Regions from separate parts of the Streptomyces formicae genome, predicted to be linked through region 1. Evidence: riboswitches for the same ligand, from Rfam matches in the RefSeq annotation. Region 1 holds a riboswitch; each other region holds the start of a gene.
The links. Region 1 has a riboswitch for cyclic di-AMP ahead of KY5_RS19525 (M23 family metallopeptidase). Riboswitches for the same ligand answer to the same signal wherever they lie in the genome.
Positions count from the first base shown of each region.

Region 1 (3,358 bases):
GCCCCACCAAACCGGGGCCCTGACGTCGGGGGGTTGTCGCCAGGACCTCCGGGGTTCTGGTGGTGCGTCAGGGGTTCAGGCCCTTGCCCTGCAGCCAGCCGAGCGGGTCGATCCCGGTGCCGTCGGGCGTGTGGACCTCCATGTGGAGGTGCGGCCCGGTCACGTTGCCGGTCGCGCCGACGCGGCCGATGACGTCGCCGGTGGAGACCTTCTGGCCCGCGCTGACGTTGAGCGAGGACTGGTGGCAGTACCAGATCTCCGTGCCGTCCTCGAGCTCCAGGACGGTGCGGTAGCCGTAAGCGCCCGCCCAGCCCGCCTCCTTGACGGTGCCGGTGTGCACGGCCTTGAGCGGCGTGCCGGTCGGCGCCGCGAAGTCGAGGCCGGTGTGGTGGCCGGAGGACCACATGGATCCGGAGTCGCCGAAGTGCGAGGTCAGCGTGTACGAGGAGGTGGGGATCACGTAGCTCTTGGCGAGCTTCGCCAGGCGCTCGGCCTCCGCCTTGGCCTTGCGGGCCTCCTCCTCCTTCTTCTTCTTGGCGGCGGCCTTGGCCGCCACCTCCTTCTCGGCCGCCTTCTGCTGGGCGGCGGCCTCCTCGGCGGCCTTCTCGGCGGCGGCCTGCTCGGCCTCGGCGCGCACCGCGTCGTCCGCCTGGTGCTGCTGGTTCTCGGCCTGCCGCATGATGCGGCTGCGCAGCGCCTCGCCCGCGTCGGTGGTGCCCTGCTCGGCGTCGGTGGTGCTGACACCGGCGGCGGTGAGCGGCGCGGCGGCGGTGCGGGCGCTCGCGTCCGAGGAGTCCGACGAGTCGTCGGACATCAAGGAGCCCACGCCCGGCAGGGACTTGGCGTCGGGAAGCGAGTCGGCGACGGCTCCGACGCCCGGCAGGTCGGGCATGGATATGGCGACCGGCGGCTTGCCGCCCTGCGCGGTGGCGATGCCGCCCGCGCCGACCGCGGCTATGACGCCGACGCCGAGAACGGTGGAGCTACGGGCGAGCCCGCCGCCCTTCTTGTGCACGCGGTGCCTGCCGCGGACGGGACGGATGGACTCCTCGGTGGGGTTCCACTCTTCCCAGGACTCCGGGTCGTATCCACCGAAGTCGTCGTCATTCGGCACATACGGGGCTTGGGGGGCAGGCCGGTTGGACGCCACTGGGGCGCACTCCTTTCCTTCCTTCTCGCCTACCGGGTTAGCTGACGGGTTCGGAGCAGGAAGGTCTCCTACGGACATCTGGCACGGATGCGCAGAGGTCCGATTCACCCCAAGTTGGTGGTTCCCCGGCTCCCTTGCGGGATTAGGCGCGTGCGCACGGAGCCGCCTCTAGTGACGGCTGGGACGACCGCGCTGCGTTATCGAACGTTAATAGACAGCGGGGGCGGATTCCAAGCCGTTCCGACTGATCGTTAACGCCCTTGGCCTGTACTTAACGGGACACGGGGGTGAGGAACGGGGCGAGTTGACCCCGGAACCGCCCACACCGGAACTTCACATTCTCTTGACAGTGCGTCAGTTGTTATGCGGAGGGGCGCGCTTCACTCACCGTCGGTGACCTCCCCGTCGGTGACCTCCGCCTGGTGTACGACGGGACGCCGCACCGCGAGCAGCGCCATGTCGTCCGTCGCCCCGCCCCCGGTGTGCCGCCGCACCTCCTGCACGAGCGTGGCGAGCAGCGCGTGCGGGCCGTCCAGGCCCGGGAAGATCCGGCCGCCGAGGCGCGCCGCCGGATCGTAGAAGACGCCCGCCGCGTCCCGCGCCTCGGAGAGGCCGTCCGTGTAGAAGAGCAGCGTCGCGCCCGGCGGGAACTCCGACTCGTCCGCGCGGTCCGGCCAGGCCCCCAGATCTCCCATGCCGAGCGGCAGCGCGGGCTCGGTCGCCGCGAGCACGCGCAGGCGACCGTCCCCGCGCAGCAGCAGCGGGGCCGGGTGCCCCCGGTTGATCAGGCGTACGACGCCTTCGCCGTGCCGGATCTCGCCGAGGACTGCGGTGGTGAACCCCTCGAACGCGTCGAGCCCTTCGCGCCGGGTGCCCTCGCGCGCGAGGGCGCGCTCCAGGCGCTGCGCCACCGCCTCCAGCGTGGCCTCCTGCTCGGCGGCCTCCCGGAAGGCGCCGATGACCACGGCGACGGCCGCGACCGCGCCCATGCCCTTGCCCCGTACGTCGCCGACGATGAGCCGTACGCCGTGCGGGGTGTCCTGCACGGCGTAGAGGTCCCCGCCGATGAACGCGTCGGCCTGCGCGGCCTCGTACCGTGCCGCGATGTCCAGGCCGCCGATGCGCGGATCCGGTTCGGGCAGGACGGCGCGCTGGGTGGCCTCCGCGATGGTGCGCGCGGTGGCGAGCCTGGCGTTGCCCCGGCGCACCACGCGGTTGATGACGACCGCGAGCCCCGCGACCGTCAGCACGGTGATCAGCTCGGTGACCGTCTCGACCGTGCTGTCGAACGAGTTTCCGTAGTGCAGGAGCAGGACGGCGGCCGACGCCGCCGCGCCGGTCAGGACGGTGTTGAGCAGCGAGTAGAAGGGGGCGGCGATCAGCGGGGCCGCGGTGAACAGGGGCGCCGCGGTGAACTCGGGCGGTGTCAGCGCGTCGTACACCACTCCGACGACGAGCAGCAGGACGGGCAGTGCCCGCACGAAGGTCCCTTCGTGCGCGGTGGCGCCGCTGTCGTCGATCCGGTCGGCGCGTCTCCCCCCACGGCCACCGTCACGTCCTCCTCGCTGCCCCACCGCTCGCTCTCCCGCCGACTGTGCGCGCCCAGCACCTCACCGCGCTGCACTCAGGCTTCCCGCAGCGCGGTGAGGGTGCGACCTGGTGTGGGCCGACCGGGTTAGGCGCCGGTCACCGCGGGGACGGGTGCGAGCCGCCCCGACCTGGCGAGTCCGCGCAGCGCCACCGCGCAGCACGCGCCGAGGGCGGCCAGGACCAGCCAGGGCAGTGCGGGCAGGTCACGGGTGGCGTCGAGCAGGGCGCCCATGCCGAGGTTGCCCGCGGTGATGCCGATGCCGCAGACGGTGTTGTAGAGGCCGTAGTGCGTGGCCACCCAGCGGTCCCCCGCGAGCGAGACGACGGTGTCCATCTCGAAGGGGTAGAGCACGGCGGTCGCCGCGGCGAGCGCCGCCGCGCACAGGAGCAGGCCCGCGACCCCGACGTACCGGGAGCCGCCGAGCGCGGGCGGCAGGAACGCGGCGCCCATCAGGCCGAGCCCGGCGACCAGGCACTGCTCGCGCGTCCAGGTGCGTCGGCACCAGTCGGTGATCCGCAGCTGCCCGAGCAGCGCGACGAGCCCGGACACCACGAAGAGCGAGCTGGTCGCGACGGTGCCCGCGGTGCCCTCGCCGAGCAGCCGCTCCACGGACAGCG
Region 1 covers NZ_CP022685.1:4,574,452-4,577,809, forward strand. The annotation lists gene KY5_RS19525 (M23 family metallopeptidase) at 68-1,150, opposite strand; cyclic di-AMP (ydaO/yuaA leader) riboswitch at 1,162-1,309, opposite strand; gene KY5_RS19530 (PP2C family protein-serine/threonine phosphatase) at 1,531-2,631, opposite strand; gene KY5_RS19535 (MFS transporter) at 2,826-3,358, opposite strand, start outside.

Region 2 (3,358 bases), 690 kb from region 1:
ACAACCAGCACCTCGGATACGGGCACGGAATCCACTACTGCCTGGGCGCCCCGCTCGCCCGTCTGGAGGGGCAGACCGCCCTCGCGACGCTCCTGCGACGCCTTCCCGACCTGCAACTCGCGGTGGATCCTGCCGATTTGCGGTGGCGTGGCGGGCTGATCATGCGGGGACTGCGGACGCTGCCCGTGGAGTTCGCACCCGCACAGAGAACGGTGTCCGACTGAGCCTCAGCTGACGGGGCGTCAAGACTGTGACTTTCACGTGATCTCCGCTGCATCGACTTGTGACAAGCGTTCGAGTGCGACTACGTTCACGTCGACTCGGGCACCCGGTGCCCCTGTCGCCGCATTAGTCTCGTGAAAGGCAACCGCATGCTCTCCGGCAATGGTCGTCACCGACGCCCCCGCCAAGCCCCGGCCCTCATCGTCGCGGCAGGAGTCACCGGATCCGCCATCGCCATCCCGCTGCTCGGCGCGACGAGCGCGAGCGCCGCCGACACCGCGACGTGGGACAAGCTCGCCGAGTGCGAGAGCGGCGGCGCGTGGAGCGCCAACCCGGGCAACGGGTACTACGGCGGAATCCAGTTCTCCCAGGAGATGTGGGAGAACTACGGCGGTCTGGACTACGCGCCGAGCGCCGACCAGGCGTCCAAGTCGCAGCAGATCGCCGTCGCCGAGAAGGTCCTCGACGACAAGGGGCCCGCCGCCTGGCCGAGCTGTGCCCCGATCGCCGGTCTCACCGATGACGGCGCGGCCGCCGACGTCGACCCGGGCGCACCGTTGACACCCGTCCCCTCCGACTCCGCGGACCCCGGGTCCGACGGGAAGGACAAGACGGGCGAGAAGTCCTCCGACAAGCCTTCGGAGAAGCCGTCGGAGAAGCCTTCCGGTAAGCCCTCCGACAAGCCTTCCGGGGACTCCTCGGACTCCTCGGACTCCGTAGACCCGTCCGACCCGGCCGACCCCTCCGACGCGTCCGACACGTCCGACGCGTCGAGAGACAAGGATCACGACAAGCCGGGCAAGGGCGACAAGAGCGACAAGGACGAGACGGACGGCAAGGGCGACGCGGGCGACTCCGGCAAGTCCGGAGAGAAGGGCAGTACTTCGCCCGAGCCCGAGGACTCCACCGCCCCCTCCGACGACTCCGCCCCCGGCCGCCACCGGGGCGACAGCGCCGACGAGCGGCCCTCCGGAGGCGACGGCAAGGACCGCACCGGACGGCACGCCTCGCGCGGCGGCGACCGCTCGGGGAAGACGGCCGAGGGGACGTACACGGTCCGCTCCGGCGACAACCTCTCGGTGATCGCGGACGACCTCGGCGTCGACGGTGGCTGGCCCACGCTCTATGCCGAGAACAAGAAGACCGTCGGCGACGACCCGGACCTCATTCTCCCCGGTCAGAGCCTCGATTTGGGCGAAAAGTAAGGGAAGTTGACGAAGAGTCGGGCGGGGTCTTCGCGTCGTATGTCCGGTTTGGCGCGAGTGAGAGATGGGTCTCAGAAGCCCTGATCGTCTTTGAAATTCCGGCGACCGCGTGTCTACGGTCGTCACCGCTCGCCACTGGTGAGCCCCGCCGGTCGGTACGCCGAATCCTGCCAACGGCCGGACGGGAACAGTCGTCGCTTTGAGCGCCGTAGGCAGGAGCGGGGGACCCAAGGTAAGTGCCGGGCCCGTCCGTTGAGGGGCCGAGCAGCCGAGAGGCTGAGCGGTCGTGAGACGGAGGGAAACGGCTAGGGGTTAAGTCGCACTCGAGGGAGTGCGGCCGGGCAACCACATCGGCCCGAACCCGACAGCTCACCTCGCAGGCGTCGGTGAGGGGATCAACTCATGCTGTTTTCCAGCAAGGGCAAGCACCGCCGCCCGTCCAAGGCCACCCGTGTCGTCACGCTCGCCGGTGTCACCGGTGCCGCCGTGGCGGCCCCGCTGATGGCCGCTGGTTCGGCCTCCGCCGCCACCGGCGCCGAGTGGGACGCCGTCGCCCAGTGCGAGTCCGGCGGCAACTGGTCCATCAACACCGGCAACGGCTACCAGGGTGGCGTGCAGTTCTCGCCGTCCACCTGGGCCGCGTACGGCGGTACGAAGTACGCGCCGACCGCCGACAAGGCCTCCAAGGCCCAGCAGATCGAGATCGCCGAGAAGGTCCTCGCGGGCCAGGGCAAGGGTGCCTGGCCGAGCTGTGGCGTCGGTCTCTCCGGTGCCGCGTACAACGGTGGCGGCTCGCAGCAGCAGGCCCCGCAGCAGCAGGCCAAGCCGCAGCCGCAGAAGACGCAGCAGCAGGCCGCCCCGCAGCAGCAGGCCCCGCAGGCCGCGCCGAAGCCGCAGCCCACGCCGCAGACCGAGACCAAGAAGAAGACCGTCGAGACCCCGACCGGCAAGACGGTCAAGAAGGGCGACGGCGAGTACAAGGTCAAGTCCGGCGACACCCTCTCCAAGATCGCCGAGTCGCACGAGGTCAAGGGCGGCTGGCAGAAGGTCTACAAGCTCAACGGCGACATCATCGACGACGCCGACTTCATCTACCCGGGCCAGCAGCTGCACCTCAAGTAGAGGCCCCACCCGGCCGTCACAGGCCCCCCGGCCGTGCTTCGGCGGACGCACGGCCACCCCCCCCGTCCCCACGGGCTCCCCGCCCCGGTGCGCGTATCCCCCGTACGCACCGGGGCGGGGCCATGTCCGGATCCTGCCTCCGCGACCGCCCCCCCCGAGACCCCCGGGACCGGCCCCGGCCGTGTTCGCCCCTAGCGAGCTACCGGCCAGTAGAAACACGGCCTTCCGTCCCGTTTCCCGGGTATTTGGGCCCCCGCCCGTCCCACGGGACGGGCGGTCGGCTGGTGGAAGCCCCGGAGCCCGTTAGGCTCGTGAGACGCAGGGCTGAAGCGGCCCCGCGTAAATGCGTCATATCCCAGAAGGAGATGCTCGTGCCGTCCATCGACGTCGTCGTAGCCCGGGAAATCCTGGACTCCCGAGGCAACCCCACGGTCGAGGTCGAGGTCGGCCTCGACGACGGCAGCACGGGTCGTGCCGCCGTTCCGTCCGGTGCCTCCACCGGTGCCTTCGAGGCCATCGAACTCCGTGACGGTGACCCCAACCGTTACCAGGGCAAGGGTGTCGAGAAGGCCGTCCTCGCCGTCATCGAGCAGATCGGCCCGGAGCTCGTCGGCTACGACGCCACCGAGCAGCGCCTGATCGACCAGGCCATGTTCGACCTGGACGCCACCGACAACAAGGGCTCGCTCGGCGCCAACGCCATCCTCGGCGTCTCCCTCGCCGTCGCGCACGCCGCCTCCGAGGCCAGCGACCTGCCGCTGTTCCGCTACCTCGGCGGCCCGAACGCGCACCTGCTGCCCGTCCCGATG
Region 2 covers NZ_CP022685.1:3,881,287-3,884,644, reverse strand. The annotation lists gene KY5_RS16655 (cytochrome P450 family protein) at 1-224, shown strand, start outside; gene KY5_RS16650 (transglycosylase family protein) at 372-1,427, shown strand; cyclic di-AMP (ydaO/yuaA leader) riboswitch at 1,622-1,825, shown strand; gene KY5_RS16645 (transglycosylase family protein) at 1,830-2,549, shown strand; gene eno (phosphopyruvate hydratase) at 2,915-3,358, shown strand, end outside.
Region 2: another riboswitch for cyclic di-AMP. It lies ahead of KY5_RS16645 (transglycosylase family protein); the one in region 1 lies ahead of KY5_RS19525 (M23 family metallopeptidase).

Region 3 (3,358 bases), 4.1 Mb from region 1:
GCCCGCGAGCTGCGCGAGTTCGTGCCGGGCGCGCTCCATCTCGTCGAGTACCCGGCGGGCCCTGGCCGCCAGGAGTTCGCCCGCGCCGGTCAGCCGCGCCCCGCGGTGATGGCGTACGAGCAGCGCCGTCCCTGCCTCCCGCTCCAGCTTGGCCAGTTGCTGCGAGAGGGCGGGCACGGTGTAGCCGAGCCGCTCGGCGGCCCGGGTGATCGAACCGGCCTCGGAGACCGCGACGAGTGCGGCGAGCCGCGTGGGGTCGTACATGGCAGCTCCTTGCGGCGCGAAGGGCGCGCGTACGGCTCCGGCGGCAGGCCACCCGGATCCCGGCCCGCAGACCCGGAGACTAAACGGCTGCTTAAGTCACGGTCAGGATATTCCACATACCCGTTGAAGGCTCGGGACCGGCAGGCTGGGCGGCATGGACGCACAACTGGTCGCCTTCACCCTGTTCGCCGCGGGCATGGTCGCCATGCCCGGTGCCGACTTCACCGTCGTCGTACGCAACTCCCTCGCCTCCCGGCGGGCGGGCGTGGCCAGTGCGATCGGGGTCGCGGCCGGACTCCTGGTGCACACGGCCCTCGCGGTCGCGGGCGTCGCCGCGGTGCTCGCCGCGGTCCCCGCGCTCTTCCGGGCGCTCCAACTGGTCGGCGCCGCCTATGTGCTGTACCTCGCCCATCGCGCGCTGCGCTCGGCGGCACGACCGCGTGAGACGGCGCAGGACGTGCTGACGGCGCGGGCCGGTGGTCTGCGGGAAGGCTTCCTGACCAACGCCCTCAACCCCAAGGCGTCGATCACGTTCCTGAGCGTGCTGCCCCAGTTCGTGCCCGCGGGCAGTCCCGCGATGCCCAGGACCTTGCTGCTCGCGTCCATCGTGGTGGCGCTCGCCCTGCTGTGGTTCCCGGCGGTGGCCCTGCTCGTCGACCGGCTCGGCAGGTGGCTGCGCAGGCCCCGTACGGCCCGTGCCATCGAGGCGGTCACCGGTGTCGCGCTCGGCGTGCTGGGTCTGGTGCTCCTGGTGGAGCCCGTTCTGGCCTGACCCCCGAGCACTCCGGAGTGCTCGGGGGACAGGACGGTCGCGGCGAGGGTCAGCGGACCCGGCCGTACCAGACGCTCTTGGACCAGATCTTCTCCAGGCGCACCACGGTGTTCCGCTTGGGCGCGTGCCAGATGCGGCCGTTACCCGCGTAGATCCCGACGTGGTAGACGTTCCTTCCGGAGTGGAAGAACACCAGGTCGCCGCGGGTCCGCTGGGACTTGGAGATGTGCTTGGTCTTGTTGTACTGCGCGGCGGCGGTGCGCGGCAGTTTCTTGCCCGTCTTCTTGAACGAGTAGAGCGTCAGGCCCGAGCAGTCGAACCGGTTGGGTCCCGCCGCGCCGTAGCGGTAGGGGGAGCCCTTCTTGGAAGCCGCGATCTTGAGCGCCTTCGTCCCGTGAGTGGCCGCTTGCGCTTCCCCGGTGAGCCCGGGGGCCACCACGGTGCCGCCTACGACGGCGAGCGTGAGGGCCGAAGCGGCCCCCGTCCTGCTGAGCAGCGACGGAACATGATTCAGCGCAGTCATGCGCAACCCTTCGTCAGCCGCCTGTGAAAGATGACCTGTCGGGTTCGGGCAGGCGAAGATGCCCGGCCGCGTCGTGCTCTGCGGCTTCACCCCAAGGGCGCGTCGTCCGGACCTTCCGGACGGGCCCGCCGTGCTTGGGTCCTCCACTCCTGCCGTTGCACCGATGTCGACCGGTCATCCGGGTGGCGGCAGGACTCGGCGTCCGCCCGGACCGCCCCGCCGCTGTGGCGGGGGCTTGTCGTCGGAGAGGATCTTGACCCGACAAGGGCGAAAAAACCGAGCCGAAACGGCGTTTTGTGAGGCTCCTCACGACTGACCCGTTCAGGTGGACACCGCCCGAAAGGGGCAGCCGTCCGGGTGGCCGACGACGGTTCGACCAGCACCGGAATGGTCCGTTCCGCACTCCTCGTACACCTCTGACGCAACTCTCGACCACGCCTTGGCGGACCCTTCGCTACGCCGTTCGGGGTAGCTCGTCTGGTCCGTTTCAACACGGCTCCGGACGTTCCGGAGAGTGCGGCGCGACGGGTTTCGGGCCTTCGGTGGCGGTCAACGGGCGCATAGCCACAGGGGTCTGGCCGAGGGGCGTGATCAACTCTGTGACGGGGGTGGCACGGTGACGCGGCGGGTCCTTCGCTCGCCGTCGAGCACGCGCAGCGCGCGGGCCAGCGTGGGCGCGTGCACTTCGCTCTCGCCGCGCCGGTGCATCAGGGTCAGCGCGTCCCGCAGGTCCTTCGCGCTGGTCACCAGGGCCTGGGCCGCGCGCAGTCCTCCGTAGGTGAGTTCGCCCCTTGCCGGGTTGATCCGGCCCACCAGGTCGACGACTTCGAGGTAGCGGTCGACCAACTCGGCCTCGGCGCGCGTCAGCGCGGGCAGGGGCGGGAGGTGGGGAAGCATGTCGGGCTCACCTCCCGTCGTGCGCGGACAGTGTGCTCTTGCGGCTCGGGATGATGCCGTCCACCAGGCCGTACTCGACGGCCGTGGGGGCATCGAGGATCTTGTCCCGCTCGATGTCGGCGCTGATCCGCTCGGGGCTCTGTCCGGTGTGCCGTACGAGCAGTTCCTCCAGGAGCCGCCGGGTGCGCAGGATCTCGTCGGCCTGGATCGCGAGGTCGCTCGCCTGCCCGCGGACCGGCTCGCCGATGGACGGCTGGTGGATGAGCACGCGCGCGCCGGGCAGCGCGAAGCGCTTGCCGGGCGTGCCCGCGGCGAGCAGCACGGCGGCGGATGACGCCGCCTGCCCCAGACAGGTCGTCTCCACGTCACAGGTGACGAACTGGATCGTGTCGTACAGGGCGGTCATCGCGCTGAACGAGCCGCCGGGGGAGTTGATGTACAGCGAGATGTCACGCTCCGGCGCCTGGTGCTCGAGGTGCATGAACTGCGCCATCACGTCGTTCGCCGACGTCTCGTCGATGGGAGTGCCGAGGAAGACGATCCGCTCTTCGAGGAGCTTGGAGTACGGATCGAGGGTCCGCGTCCCCGAACTCGTGCGCTCGGTGAACTCGGGCAGGACGTAACGGGCGGACGGACGGTTCACCGGGTGGTTCGACGGACGGTTCATGGGACGCCTCTCTTCGCAGCACTCCGCAGGGATCTGTAAAAAATGTACAGGACGTACGTTCATGGGGGGAAGGGTCCGACCGCACGCTGGGTTTCACGCCGCTGGGGTGGATCTGGACGGTGCGCTGAGCGACGGGAGCCGGTCGGCGCTCGGCCCCGGACGCTCGTCCGCACTTCGTGGCGCACCGTCAGGGCCACGCGGCCGCCTGTGCTCGCACGGGGAACGGGTTCCTGAG
Region 3 covers NZ_CP022685.1:448,214-451,571, reverse strand. The annotation lists gene KY5_RS01885 (LysR family transcriptional regulator) at 1-264, opposite strand, end outside; gene KY5_RS01880 (LysE family translocator) at 419-1,036, shown strand; gene KY5_RS01875 (C40 family peptidase) at 1,086-1,559, opposite strand; cyclic di-AMP (ydaO/yuaA leader) riboswitch at 1,563-1,741, opposite strand; gene KY5_RS01870 (hypothetical protein) at 2,151-2,456, opposite strand; gene KY5_RS01865 (ATP-dependent Clp protease proteolytic subunit) at 2,464-3,099, opposite strand.
Region 3: another riboswitch for cyclic di-AMP. It lies ahead of KY5_RS01875 (C40 family peptidase); the one in region 1 lies ahead of KY5_RS19525 (M23 family metallopeptidase).